Regions from separate parts of the Metabacillus dongyingensis genome, predicted to be linked through region 1. Evidence: riboswitches for the same ligand, from Rfam matches in the RefSeq annotation. Region 1 holds a riboswitch; each other region holds the start of a gene.
The links. Region 1 has a riboswitch for S-adenosylmethionine ahead of K8L98_RS21685 (O-acetylhomoserine aminocarboxypropyltransferase/cysteine synthase family protein). Riboswitches for the same ligand answer to the same signal wherever they lie in the genome.
Positions count from the first base shown of each region.

Region 2: another riboswitch for S-adenosylmethionine. It lies ahead of K8L98_RS01240 (Na+/H+ antiporter NhaC family protein); the one in region 1 lies ahead of K8L98_RS21685 (O-acetylhomoserine aminocarboxypropyltransferase/cysteine synthase family protein).
Region 3: another riboswitch for S-adenosylmethionine. It lies ahead of metK (methionine adenosyltransferase); the one in region 1 lies ahead of K8L98_RS21685 (O-acetylhomoserine aminocarboxypropyltransferase/cysteine synthase family protein).

Region 1 is NZ_CP082944.1:4,363,662-4,367,737, reverse strand. It holds gene K8L98_RS21715 (arsenate reductase family protein) at 91-450, shown strand; gene gcvH (glycine cleavage system protein GcvH) at 512-895, shown strand; gene K8L98_RS21705 (YusG family protein) at 949-1,194, shown strand; gene K8L98_RS21700 (toprim domain-containing protein) at 1,311-1,658, shown strand; gene K8L98_RS21695 (thioredoxin family protein) at 1,684-1,992, shown strand; gene K8L98_RS21690 (SCP2 sterol-binding domain-containing protein) at 2,154-2,477, shown strand; SAM riboswitch class I at 2,554-2,663, shown strand; gene K8L98_RS21685 (O-acetylhomoserine aminocarboxypropyltransferase/cysteine synthase family protein) at 2,734-4,056, shown strand.
Region 2 is NZ_CP082944.1:219,664-223,739, reverse strand. It holds gene K8L98_RS01250 (GNAT family N-acetyltransferase) at 1-429, opposite strand, end outside; gene K8L98_RS01245 (TetR/AcrR family transcriptional regulator) at 426-1,052, opposite strand; SAM riboswitch class I at 1,214-1,321, shown strand; gene K8L98_RS01240 (Na+/H+ antiporter NhaC family protein) at 1,400-2,686, shown strand; gene K8L98_RS01235 (TetR/AcrR family transcriptional regulator) at 2,861-3,517, opposite strand; gene K8L98_RS01230 (ABC transporter permease) at 3,577-4,076, opposite strand, start outside.
Region 3 is NZ_CP082944.1:3,965,706-3,969,781, reverse strand. It holds gene pckA (phosphoenolpyruvate carboxykinase (ATP)) at 1-1,212, opposite strand, end outside; SAM riboswitch class I at 1,523-1,656, shown strand; gene metK (methionine adenosyltransferase) at 1,843-3,045, shown strand; gene asnB (asparagine synthase (glutamine-hydrolyzing)) at 3,199-4,076, shown strand, end outside.

The sequences.
Region 1 (4,076 bases):
TTTTTACACAATAGAAACTTGGGATTATGATTGTCCAATTGATTGTGGTAAAATAATCTTGTTCAATTACGGTTGCAGGTGGTGAGAAGAGTGGCTCTTACGTTTTATTGGTATCCAAAATGCGGTACATGCCGAAAAGCAAAAAAGTGGTTTGAAGATCACAATTTGCAGGTAGAAGATGTACATATTGTCGAAAATCCACCGACAAAAGAAGAATTAAAAAAGATGCTTGATAACAGCGGGTTAGAAGTAAAAAAGTTTTTCAATACCAGCGGTCAAAAATACCGCGAATTAGGCATGAAAGAGAAGGTTGCTTCTTTATCTGATGAAGAACTGCTTGAGATTCTGGCATCAGACGGCATGCTTATCAAACGGCCATTAACAACAGACGGCAAGAAAGTTACCGTCGGCTTTAATGAAGATCAATTCGAAGCAGCATGGGCAAAGTAGTAGAAGACTTTAACTTCAGTCTTTTTACAAATAAACAAGATAAAACTTGGAGGTAATAAAAATGAACACACCAAAAGAACTTCGCTATTCTGAAGAGCACGAATGGGTTAAAGTTGAAGGCGAAAAAGTACGTATCGGCATTACTGATTTTGCTCAATCAGAACTTGGGGATATTGTATTTGTTGAGCTTCCTGAAGTTGGAGATGAAATTAAAGCAGACGAGCCTTTCGGAAGCGTTGAATCAGTAAAAACGGTTTCAGAGCTTTATGCGCCAATCAGCGGAAAAGTTGTTGAAATCAATGAGGATCTTGATGACAGCCCAGAATTTGTAAACGAATCTCCATATGAAAAAGCATGGATGATTGTTATCGAGCCAAGCAATGTAAGTGATGTTGACAGCTTAATGACTGCTGAACAATATGTAGAAATGACAAATGAAGACTGATAAAGGGCATCAACTCAGGACACCCTAAGCTATAAAAAGGAGGGTGTTCCAGGATGTCATTTGAAAAGAAGCGCTTAGATATTACAGACCGGGTAACAGGACGCTTTTCAGAAGGTCAAATGAACTTGTTTTTTGAAAAAGAGCAAATTGGCACAATGTCTTTTGGTCAAAATGGAAATCAGGTTTCATTGAAAAATGGATATGAAGAAGAAAACCATTCCTTTTTCCAGGATGCAGACGTTTTATCAAAACAAGATGAAAAGTATGTAGATTGTGACGAAGAAAACGGCTGGTGCTAATCGAATGGCAGTGGAATGTTCCACTGCCATTTTTGTTCAATTATTTTAAGAAACAACCTCATGCAATTCGAATAGGTTATAAGATAACACATACTTTAACTGAATAGGTGATGGCGATGTCTGCAATTGAGGTTGAAAAGGTCATAATAGTTGAAGGAACATCTGACAAACGAAAGGTTCTTAATGTTGTCAATGAACCTGTAGAAATTATCTGTACAAATGGAACAATAAGCCTTACTCGATTAGATGAAATGATTGATGCTCTGTTTTATAGAGACGTATATGTGCTTGTAGATTCTGATGAATCAGGGGATCGCCTCAGAAAACAATTCAAGCGGGAACTGCCCGAAGCTGCTCATATATTTATAGATAGAATGTACCGTGAAGTTGCGACTGCACCTGATCAGCATGTTGCTGCTGTGCTTTTAAGTGCAAATATCGATGTTCAGGCGAAATACTTATAAAATAAAGGGAGTCTCATGAAAAGCAATGATTGAAATAAAAGAAGAACAATTAGATATGTTTGCTGAAAAAGAATTTGGCATCCTTTATCTATACACTCCATTTTGCGGAACGTGTCAGCTTGCAAAAAAAATGCTGTCTGTTGTTGAAGAGCTGCTCCCAGCTTTAGCGATTCATACGGCAAACTTAAATTTCCTGCCTAAGCAAGCGGAAGAGTGGGGAATTGAAAGTGTTCCCTGCTTGCTTATATTTGAAAATGGAGCGGTTACCCACAAGAAATATGCCTTTCATTCTGTTGAATATATTTATCAAATATTGAAAGAATATGCCGCCTGAGCAGGGCGGCATTTGACATATTTCTTGGGAAATAGAAAAAACGATTATTTTGTCTCTCCAAGTCCAATAAAGTGTCGAACTTTTCATAAAGGTGATGAGTCGTATTAAAACGAATTAATACGTTATGATCTGATAGGAAAGAAATGGGGAGAAAAAAAGAAATGGACTTATTTTCGTTTGTAGAAAAAATGAATGCGTCTTATTTTATTCAGCCGCTGCTTCCAAACGAAGAATTAAGAATACGGATAACCAGTTCAAAACAAAAACCCATCCTGCTTGTTTTAAAAAAGGGGGCTTGTTGTTTAAGCAGCGACAATGACAATCTTTCAGCACATGTACTGGTTTCAGGTGATGAAAATCATCTTCTTGACTGTTTTCACTCACCAATCAGACTTCTTCAGCTCTCAAAGCTAGGAGCGATTGAAGTAAAAGGATCATTTCGCAATGTACTAAGGCTTGAATCCATTATTCACTTGTCTAAATAATAATCTAAAAATTCAAACTATTAATTGACTGTGTAAATGAAGCGGTGTTACAATTCATTTAGATTCAATAAGTTTAATCTTATCAAGAGAGGTGGAGGGACTTGGCCCTGTGAAGCCCGGCAACCGGTTATTGCAACACGGTGCCAATTCCATCAGAGCAGGTTAGAATGCTCTGGAAGATAAGAAGAGATATGGTGATTCCGCCTCTTCTTTGAAGGGGTTTTTTATATGGAAAAATGAAAAAGGAGATGGGAATATGGGACAAAATAAGTATCGGCTTGAGACGTTAAATGTACATGGGGGTTTGCAGAAGGATCCTGCAACAGGAGCACGGGCTGTGCCAATTTATCAGTCTAACGCCTATGTTTTTAATGATACGGAGCATGCATCGGATTTATTTGCTTTAAAAGAGCAGGGTTACATTTATACCCGGATACATAATCCTACCTCAACGGTTTTCGAAGAAAGAGTTGCCCAGCTAGAAGGGGGAGTAGGAAGTCTTGCTGTGGCAAGCGGCATGGCTGCGATAACGCTTTCCATATTAAATATTGCCGGAACAGGGGATGAGATTGTCTCTGCCTCAAGCCTATACGGGGGGACCTACAATCTCTTTCAAACCACTTTGCCTAAGTACGGGATACAGACTAAGTTTGTAAATGCGGATGATCCTGAGAATTTCAGGGATGCCATCACACCTAAAACAAAGGCCATTTTTGCAGAAACGATTGGCAATCCAAGTCTGCAGGTTCTTGATATAGAGGCAGTGTCAAAAATTGCTCATGAAGCAGGTATCCCATTAATTATTGATAACACTTTTGCAACTCCTTATTTATGCAGGCCAATCGAACACGGAGCAGATATTGTCATTCATTCGGCCACCAAATGGCTGCTTGGAAACGGCACGACCCTCGGAGGAATTATCGTAGACGGAGGGAAGTTTGATTGGAACAGCGATAAGTTTCCGGGCTTTACGACTCCAGATCCAAGCTATCACAATCTTGTATATGCAGAAGCATTGCCGGAGGCAGCCTTTATTGTAAAAGCCCGCGTTCAGCTCCTCAGGGATTTAGGGCCTGCTATCAGTCCTTTTAATGCATTTCAATTTGCTCTTGGAGTGGAAACACTTCATGTAAGAATGAAAGAGCATATTTTTAATACGAGAAAAGTGGTTGAGTATTTAAATGAGCATCCTGCAGTTAAATGGGTGCTGTACCCTGAAGATGAACAGCACCCTGACAAGGCCCTGGCAGATAAATATTTAGCTAAAGGGGCAGGCGCGGTTGTAGTGTTCGGCATTGATGGCGGCCGTGCAGCAGGCGCAAAGGTGATTAATTCTGTTAACCTATGGTCGCATGTAGCAAATGTCGGAGATGCCAAAAGCCTGATCATTCATCCTGCCAGCACTACACATCAGCAGCTGGATGCAGAAGGCCTGAAAAAATCAGGAGTAACTGAAGACTTAATTCGATTGTCTGTTGGGATTGAACATATAGATGACCTTCTGGAGGATCTTGAACAGGCAATTGAACAAGCAACGGGTGTGAAATCATTAATTGAATCATCCGTCTTTTCGAATTAATAAAAAACTTTTTGGTTGAC
Region 2 (4,076 bases), 910 kb from region 1:
TAATTTCTCATAGGAGCGTTTTGCTCTTGCGTTGTAGTGATAAACATTTAGTCCTATCCGGTATAATCCCAAATGGTGAAAGCCATGCTCAAGGATTAATTTCATCGCTTCAGTGCCAAAACCATGTCCGCGATGCTTTTCATCGTTCAGGGCAATTCGTACACTTGCATTCCGGTTTAAGAGATCGATATCCATCAGGGCAAGATCTCCTATTGCTTCATCTGTTTCATTCCGTACAATCACAAGATCCATTCGTGTTTTATCCAGCGCAAAGCTTTCATAAGCCTGCTCTATTTTCTCCATTGTAAAAAACGTTTGTGTACCAGTAAGCCTTCTAATCTCTTTGTCCTGCACACTTTTAAAAATCATCTCGAAGTCGTCTTTTCTAAAAGGACGCAGGTATATATTTTCTCCTTGTAAAAACCTCATGCAGATCCCCCTTTTTCTAAGTACATGAAGATCATTTCTTCTAAGGCACGGATTTGTTCTTGATAAGGGTAATTCCTGCCTATTACTGAATAGTGAAGACAAATGCCGTCTATGGTTCCCCATACCATAGAAGATATGAGCGATGGATCCGTCTCTTTGTTGAATTCATTCTGCCTTATGCCTTCTTCGATGATTTCAACAAGCAGCACTTGATAAACGTCGTCATACCGGTCTGTCATGACTTTCTTAAGTTCTTCATCACGGCCAGAATGAATCCAGAATTCAAGGTGAACACCGATCATTTTCTGCCACTTTTGAGATAGCTCAATTTCCGCATAGTTTTTGAAAAACTGGTGAAGTTTTTCTTTTGCAGTCCCTCTCTCTAGAAAACTTCTTTTCAGTTTTGCGATATTCTGCTCTGTCCGCATCTGCATCAGCTGAAGGTAAATTTCTTCCTTGCTTTTAAAATAGTTGTAGATTGCGCCTTTACTTAACCCAGATTCAGCAACAATATCGTCTATTGTTGCAAGCTGAAATCCTTTTTCTCCAAAAGCCTTAAGGGCACTTTCCAGGATATGGCGTTTCTTTTTTTCCTTATATTCATCTGAAACAATTGGAGCCACCTTTACACCTCCTTAAAAACCGACTATATAGTTTATTTTATTCCACTGTTAACGGTAAATTCAAACAATTTTGAAAAAATTTTTGTTAAATCTACCATTTGACTTTTACACAATAACCCCTTAATGTAGGAAAGGTCATTTTTTAAAAACACACATATATCTTCTTATTAAGAGAGGCAGAGGGACTGGCCCTGTGATGCCTCGGCAGCGGACTCGGATTTCCGAGTGCTGTGCCAATTCCAGCAAGCCGCGTGCTTGAAAGATAAGAAGAGGTTTATTCCATTCCGGATTTAAGATCTCTTCTGCTTTAGAAGAGATCTTTTTTTATAATAAGAAAGGTGGTACACATGGAGACAAAAGGAAATGGACTGGCATTATTGCCGTTAATCATATTTCTTGCCCTATTTGTAGGGTCTGGTATTATAACAGGCGATTTTTATAAGATGCCGATTCTTGTTGCAATTATCATTGCATCAGGAGCAGCTCTTATGATGAATCGTAAAGAGACGTTCACTGCGAAGGTTGAGAATTTTGCTAAAGGGGCAGGTCATCTTGATTTGATGATCATGGTCTTTATCTTCATCCTGGCCGGAGCCTTCTCAGAAGTGGCAAAAGGGATGGGTGCAGTGGAATCTACAGTCAATCTTGCGCTTTCATTTTTGCCGCAAAGCTTTTTGATTGTTGGATTATTTATCATTGGAGCTTTTATATCACTTGCAATGGGAACTTCAATGGGAACAATTGCTGCACTTGCTCCAATTGGGGTTGGCATCAGTGCAGAGGCTGATATTTCAATAGCTCTTGCTATGGCTGCCGTTATTGGCGGTGCGATGTTTGGGGACAACCTGTCTTTCATATCGGATACAACAATAGCTGCAGTTCGGACACAGCAGACGGAAATGAGAGACAAGTTCAAGGTAAACTTCTTCATCGTTTTGCCGGCTGCCATCATTACTTGTGCTGTCTTAATTGTGATTACTCTCGGCAATCAATCTCCTGTTTCACCTGGAGAATTCAGTTTCATTAAAATGCTGCCTTATATAGCCGTACTTGTAACAGCTCTTCTTGGAATGAATGTCATTATTGTTTTAACTGGGGGTATCCTGCTTAGCGGAGTTATCGGGATGTCTGATGGCAGCTATACGTTAACTGATTTTCTTCAGAAAATAACAGAAGGTATTATGGGGATGGCCGAACTGGTCATTCTTTCACTCTTAATCGGCGGTATGGTTGAACTGATTAAACGAAATGGCGGCATTCACTTTATTTTAGAAGCGATGACAAAAAGAATTTCTTCTAAAAGAGGGGCAGAATATGCCATTGCCGGTCTTGTAAGCACGACAAACCTTGCGACTGCAAATAATACCATCTCTATTATTGCAGCGGGCCCGCTGGCAAAAGATATGGCAGATAAATATGAGATTGATAAACGTAAATCTGCCAGCCTTTTGGATATTTTTTCTTGCAGTATACAGGGTTTAATCCCTTATGGCGCTCAAATGCTTACTGCCGCTCAATTTGCAAAGATTTCACCAGCTGATATCCTGCCATTCTCTTATTACCCATTCTTAATAGCCGTTATGGGTATTGCGGCTATTATTATTGGCTATCCGAAATTTAAAAAAGCCAAGTAGTTCCTGCCCTGCAGAGTCCGAAATTGGACTCTGTTTTTTCATAGATCTAAAGCGCAGGCGGATTTGTTCTGACCAAAGCTCAATGGGCCGGAGCTTTACGGTTTATTTTCCACACCCCTTTGACTTTTATAGTTTTCCTAACAAGAAAAAGAGCCGCTCATCCTATGAGCGGCTTTACTTCTTCATCAGTCCATGCAGAAGAAACTGGATCGTATATTCTTTTTCTGCTTCATCGTCCCAATCCAAATCAGGCAGAATGATGAACCTTCCGATCAGGAACCCCATAATTGTCGTAATGATCATCCGCAACACTGTTTCAGGAGGCATGTCAATCATCTCTCCTTTTTCCTGGAAGTGAATGATCAGCTTCTTCAGCTTCTCAACCGCATGTTCCTCAACGACCTTTCGGAGCTCCCCTCTGAACTCTTCATGAAAGAAAACTTCCTGGAGCAAAATCTTGATGACAGGGTGATTTTTCTTTATAAACTCATAGCGGTTTTCAAGAATGTATCTCAGCATATGTTCAAGGTCCTGATGATTTTGCTTCGTCACGTCCTGAAGAAAATTTCTCACTAAAAATGGGGCAATGAATTTAGTTATAGTCGGCATGACGATCGCAAACAGCAGGTCTTTTTTCGTTTGATAATGACGGAAAATCGTCCCCTCTGCGACTCCAGCTTTTTTAGCTATTTCACTTGTTGATGCTGCTGCAAAGCCTTTATCTGCAAATATTTCAATGGCAGCTTCTACTACCTTTTTTTGTTTTTCACTCATCTTTACATCTTCATCTGTCAGCTTCAATAGCTCTTCAATGGAAAATTGATTGCTCATCTTTTAAAACTCCTCATTCATCTATGTCCCTATTATAAATGAAAAAGAGAACACAAGCATTACAGCCTTCTTACCTTTTTCAAAGCGAAGATATTCAGAATCAGAAATGCCAGGGAAAAACCAAGCAGAATATAGACATCCTGTGCAATGTCCTCCCACCCGTAACCCTTAATCATGATCCCCTGCAGAGCCTCTGCACCGTATTTAAGCGGCATGGCATAACTAATGGACTGCAGCCACTCCGCCATCGTTTCGAGTTTAAAAAGACCTGAAAAGAACACTTGCGGCACAATGACGAGCGGGATGAATTGAAACATCTGCAGCTCATTATTAGCAAACGTAGACAGCAAGGTTCCGAGAGTCAAAGAAGTCATCGCAAGCAGAAACGTAATGAGCAGTACATAGAAATAAGGGCCTTCCATCATCATGTCCAGCACACTTATGGAGAAGGCAGAAATCAAAACGGCCTGAAAGGTAGTAAAAATACCAAATCCGATCACATACCCAAGAACCAGTTCCCAGCGTTTAAGCGGAGTCGCCATGATCCGGTCCAATGTTC
Region 3 (4,076 bases), 400 kb from region 1:
AGCAGGAAGCGGCAGGAAAGGCGAGCCAAAGCACGTAGAGAATGTAGCCTGAGGTGATGTAATGCCTCGCTCTGTTCCGGCAAGCTTGCTTGTATAGCCGCTTAAGAAGTGGTACATGGCCTGTTCTTTTGTTAATTTGCTGATAGGAGGAAGAACTCCAAATGCGTCAGCAGTTAAAAAGACAATCGTATGCGGGTGGCCTGCAATACTAGGCTTCACAATGTTATCCATTGCTTCAAGGGGATAGGCCGCTCTTGTATTTTCAGTAAAGAAGGTATCGTCATAGTCAGCAATTCTTGTGTCATCATCAAGTACTACATTTTCAAGCACTGACCCGAATCTTATTGAATCAAAAATTTGAGGTTCTTTTTCACGTGAGAGGTTGATGCACTTTGCATAACAGCCTCCTTCGATATTAAAAACACCGGCATTTGACCATCCGTGCTCATCATCGCCGATTAATTTGCGTTTAGGATCAGCAGACAAGGTTGTTTTTCCTGTTCCAGACAGACCGAAGAAAAGGGCCACATCGCCTTCCTGACCAACATTTGCAGAGCAGTGCATCGGCAGGATACCGCTTTCAGGAAGAAGGTAATTCATGACAGAGAAAATAGATTTTTTCATTTCTCCTGCATATTCCGTTCCTCCGATTAAGATCGTTCTTTTCTCAAAAGAAATGATGATAAAAGTTTCAGAATTTGTTCCATCTACTGACGGATCTGCTTTAAAGTTTGGTGCAGACACGATCGTGAATGGATTATCATGCTGAATCAGCTCATCTCCGCTCTCTGGCTGAATGAATAATTGCTGTGCAAAAAGGTTATGCCAGGCGAATTCATTTACAACCTGAATCGGCAGGCGGTATTTTGCGTCAGCTCCGGCAAAGCCTTTGAAAACAAAAAGCTCATTGCGGTCTTTTAAGTATGAAAGAACTTTTAAATACAATTTTTCAAATGCCGTTTCAGAGAAAGGCTGATTAACAGCACCCCACTCAATTTTGTCATTTGTTGAATTTTCTTTTACAATAAATTTATCTTTAGGTGAACGTCCTGTGTAAGTACCAGTTGTTGCACGGACTGCTCCCGTTGAAGTTAATGTACCTTCTTTGCGCTCTAATACTTTCTCTACAAGAACGGGAACTGATAAGTTATGAAATGCATTTTCCCCTTTAAGTAAAACATCAAGCTCATTTGTAATTTCAATTGAATTCATCCCATACCCATCCTTTACCTATATTTCTATTATTATTTTCAACTATATGTTAAGTGATTCTTCTTAATTAGTATAACACATTAAAATGAATAGTCTATACTATTTAACTTATTCTACGTACAAATTGATGAAATGGAACGGTTTTAGAAACGTTTTTGATGAAAATGATACATATATAATAGGAATGTTTTTATTTCGGCATTTTGTGGAATCATATAAAAAGGGTTCTGAAAAATCTTATGCGAAAACCTTGTCAGTTTTTGTTGACACCTGAAGGAAATATACGATATTATATGTCCTTGAACGGATTCTCTTATCCCGAGCTGGTGGAGGGACAGGCCCAATGAAACCCAGCAACCTGCTTTATCTTGAAAATTCATTCGTGAATTTTTGCGAGCAAAGGTGCTAACCTGATGCAAGGCGAAAGCCCTTGATCGATAAGAGCGAAAGGCTACGATTTTAGTAAATAACCTTTCCTCGCGGGAAAGGATTTTTTATTTCAAATATATTTTGCCTGAAAGTACTCGTGGATTCTCCTAAAACATGCCAACTGAAATATTTTGCCGAATGGTCAAAATATGAAAGGGAATGAGTTCCGTATCATCTAACCTTTTGAGGAGGAAAACTTTAATGACTAAACAACGTCGTCTGTTTACTTCAGAGTCTGTAACTGAAGGTCATCCTGATAAAATTTGTGACCAGATTTCTGACTCGATTTTAGATGCAATCCTAGAAAAAGATGCAAATGCCCGTGTAGCTTGTGAAACATCTGTTACAACAGGTCTTGTTCTGGTTGCTGGTGAAATTACAACTTCTACTTATGTAGACATTCCAAAAATCGTTCGCGAAACGGTTAAAGAAATTGGCTACACTCGTGCAAAATATGGTTTTGATGCAGAAACATGTGCAGTACTTACTTCAATTGATGAACAGTCAGCAGATATCGCGATGGGTGTTGATCAGGCGCTTGAAGCACGTGAAGGAAAAATGACAGATGAGCAGATTGAAGCTATTGGTGCAGGTGACCAAGGATTGATGTTCGGTTTTGCAAATAACGAAACGAAAGAATTAATGCCGCTGCCGATCTCACTTGCTCACAAACTTGCACGCCGTTTAACAGAAGTCCGCAAAGAAGAAATTCTTCCGTACCTTCGTCCTGACGGCAAAACTCAAGTAACAGTTGAGTATGATGAGAATGACAAGCCTGTTCGCATTGATACAATTGTTATTTCAACTCAGCATCACCCTGAAATTTCATTGGAGCAAATTCAGCGCAACGTAAAAGAACATGTAATTAACCCGGTTGTACCGAATGAATTAATTGATGAAGATACAAAATACTTCATCAACCCGACTGGCCGTTTCGTAATCGGCGGACCGCAGGGCGATGCAGGCTTAACAGGCCGTAAAATCATCGTTGATACTTACGGAGGGTATGCTCGTCACGGAGGCGGTGCATTCTCTGGTAAAGATCCAACAAAAGTTGACCGCTCTGCAGCTTATGCAGCACGCTATGTAGCTAAGAATATTGTAGCAGCTGGCCTTGCTGATAAATGTGAAGTTCAGCTTGCATACGCAATTGGTGTAGCTCAGCCGGTATCAATTGCAATCGATACATTTGAAACAGGGAAAGTGAAGGAAGATGTGTTAGTGGATGTTGTTCGTGCTAACTTTGACCTTCGTCCGGCAGGAATCATCAACATGCTGAATCTTCGCCGTCCAATTTACAAACAAACAGCTGCCTACGGACACTTCGGCCGTAATGATCTTGACCTTCCATGGGAAAGAACAGATAAAGCAGAAGCTCTTAAAGAACAGGCTTTAAACCAATAATAAGTAAAAAAGGATGAGAATACTGCTGTATGCAGCTCTCATCCTTTTTTTGTCGAAAAAATCGGGATTTTTGTTTAATTTTGTGAAAAAATGCAACAATCTCTTACTAGTCTTCGTTTTATAAGTGGAAAGACACTTTTGGAGGCGAATAGGATGTGCGGATTTGTTGGAATTATTGATTATCGTAAACAAACGAGAGATCTTTTATTTAATACATTCATTGAGAAGGCAAGCAGAAAAATAGAACACAGAGGTCCGGATGACAGCGGAATTTATCAAGATGAGCAGGTTCTTCTGGCCTTTCAGCGGTTAAGCATTATTGATGTTAAAAGCGGACACCAGCCTATGGCTTATGGATCTGATGACCGCTACTATATTGTGTTTAACGGTGAAATTTATAACTATATTGAGCTCAGAGAAATCATTTTTTCCCATGGATTTAAGTTGAAAACGGATACGGATACAGAAGTGATTGTTGCGCTTTATTGCATTTATGGCCAGGAAACGCTTCAACTTTTAAGAGGAATGTTTTCATTTCTTATTTGGGACAGACAGGAACACTTTTTATTCGGTGCGAGAGATCACTTTGGAATAAAGCCTCTTTACTACATAGAAAACGGCGAAATGAATCTTTTTGCTTCGGAGCTTAAGAGTTTAACTGATTATCTTCCAAATCCTCTTATTAATGAAGAATCCTTAGAGCACTATCTCTCTTTTCAATATGTACCGGACCCAGGCACGATGCAGAAGCATATTAAGAAAGTGCCTCCAGGCTATTTCTTTACAAAAAAAACGGGAGAAGCATTAGAGCTTACAAGGTACTGGAAACCGAAACTTGTACCCGTACGTCCAACTGACGAAAACAGGCTCAAAGAAAAAATTCAGGATGCCTTAATTGATTCGGTCAAAGTCCATATGCGAAGCGATGTGCCTGTTGGATCTTTTCTGTCGGGGGGAGTGGATTCAAGTATTATTGCATCCATTGCGAAGGAATTTCACCCTTCACTTAAAACGTTTTCTGTCGGCTTTAT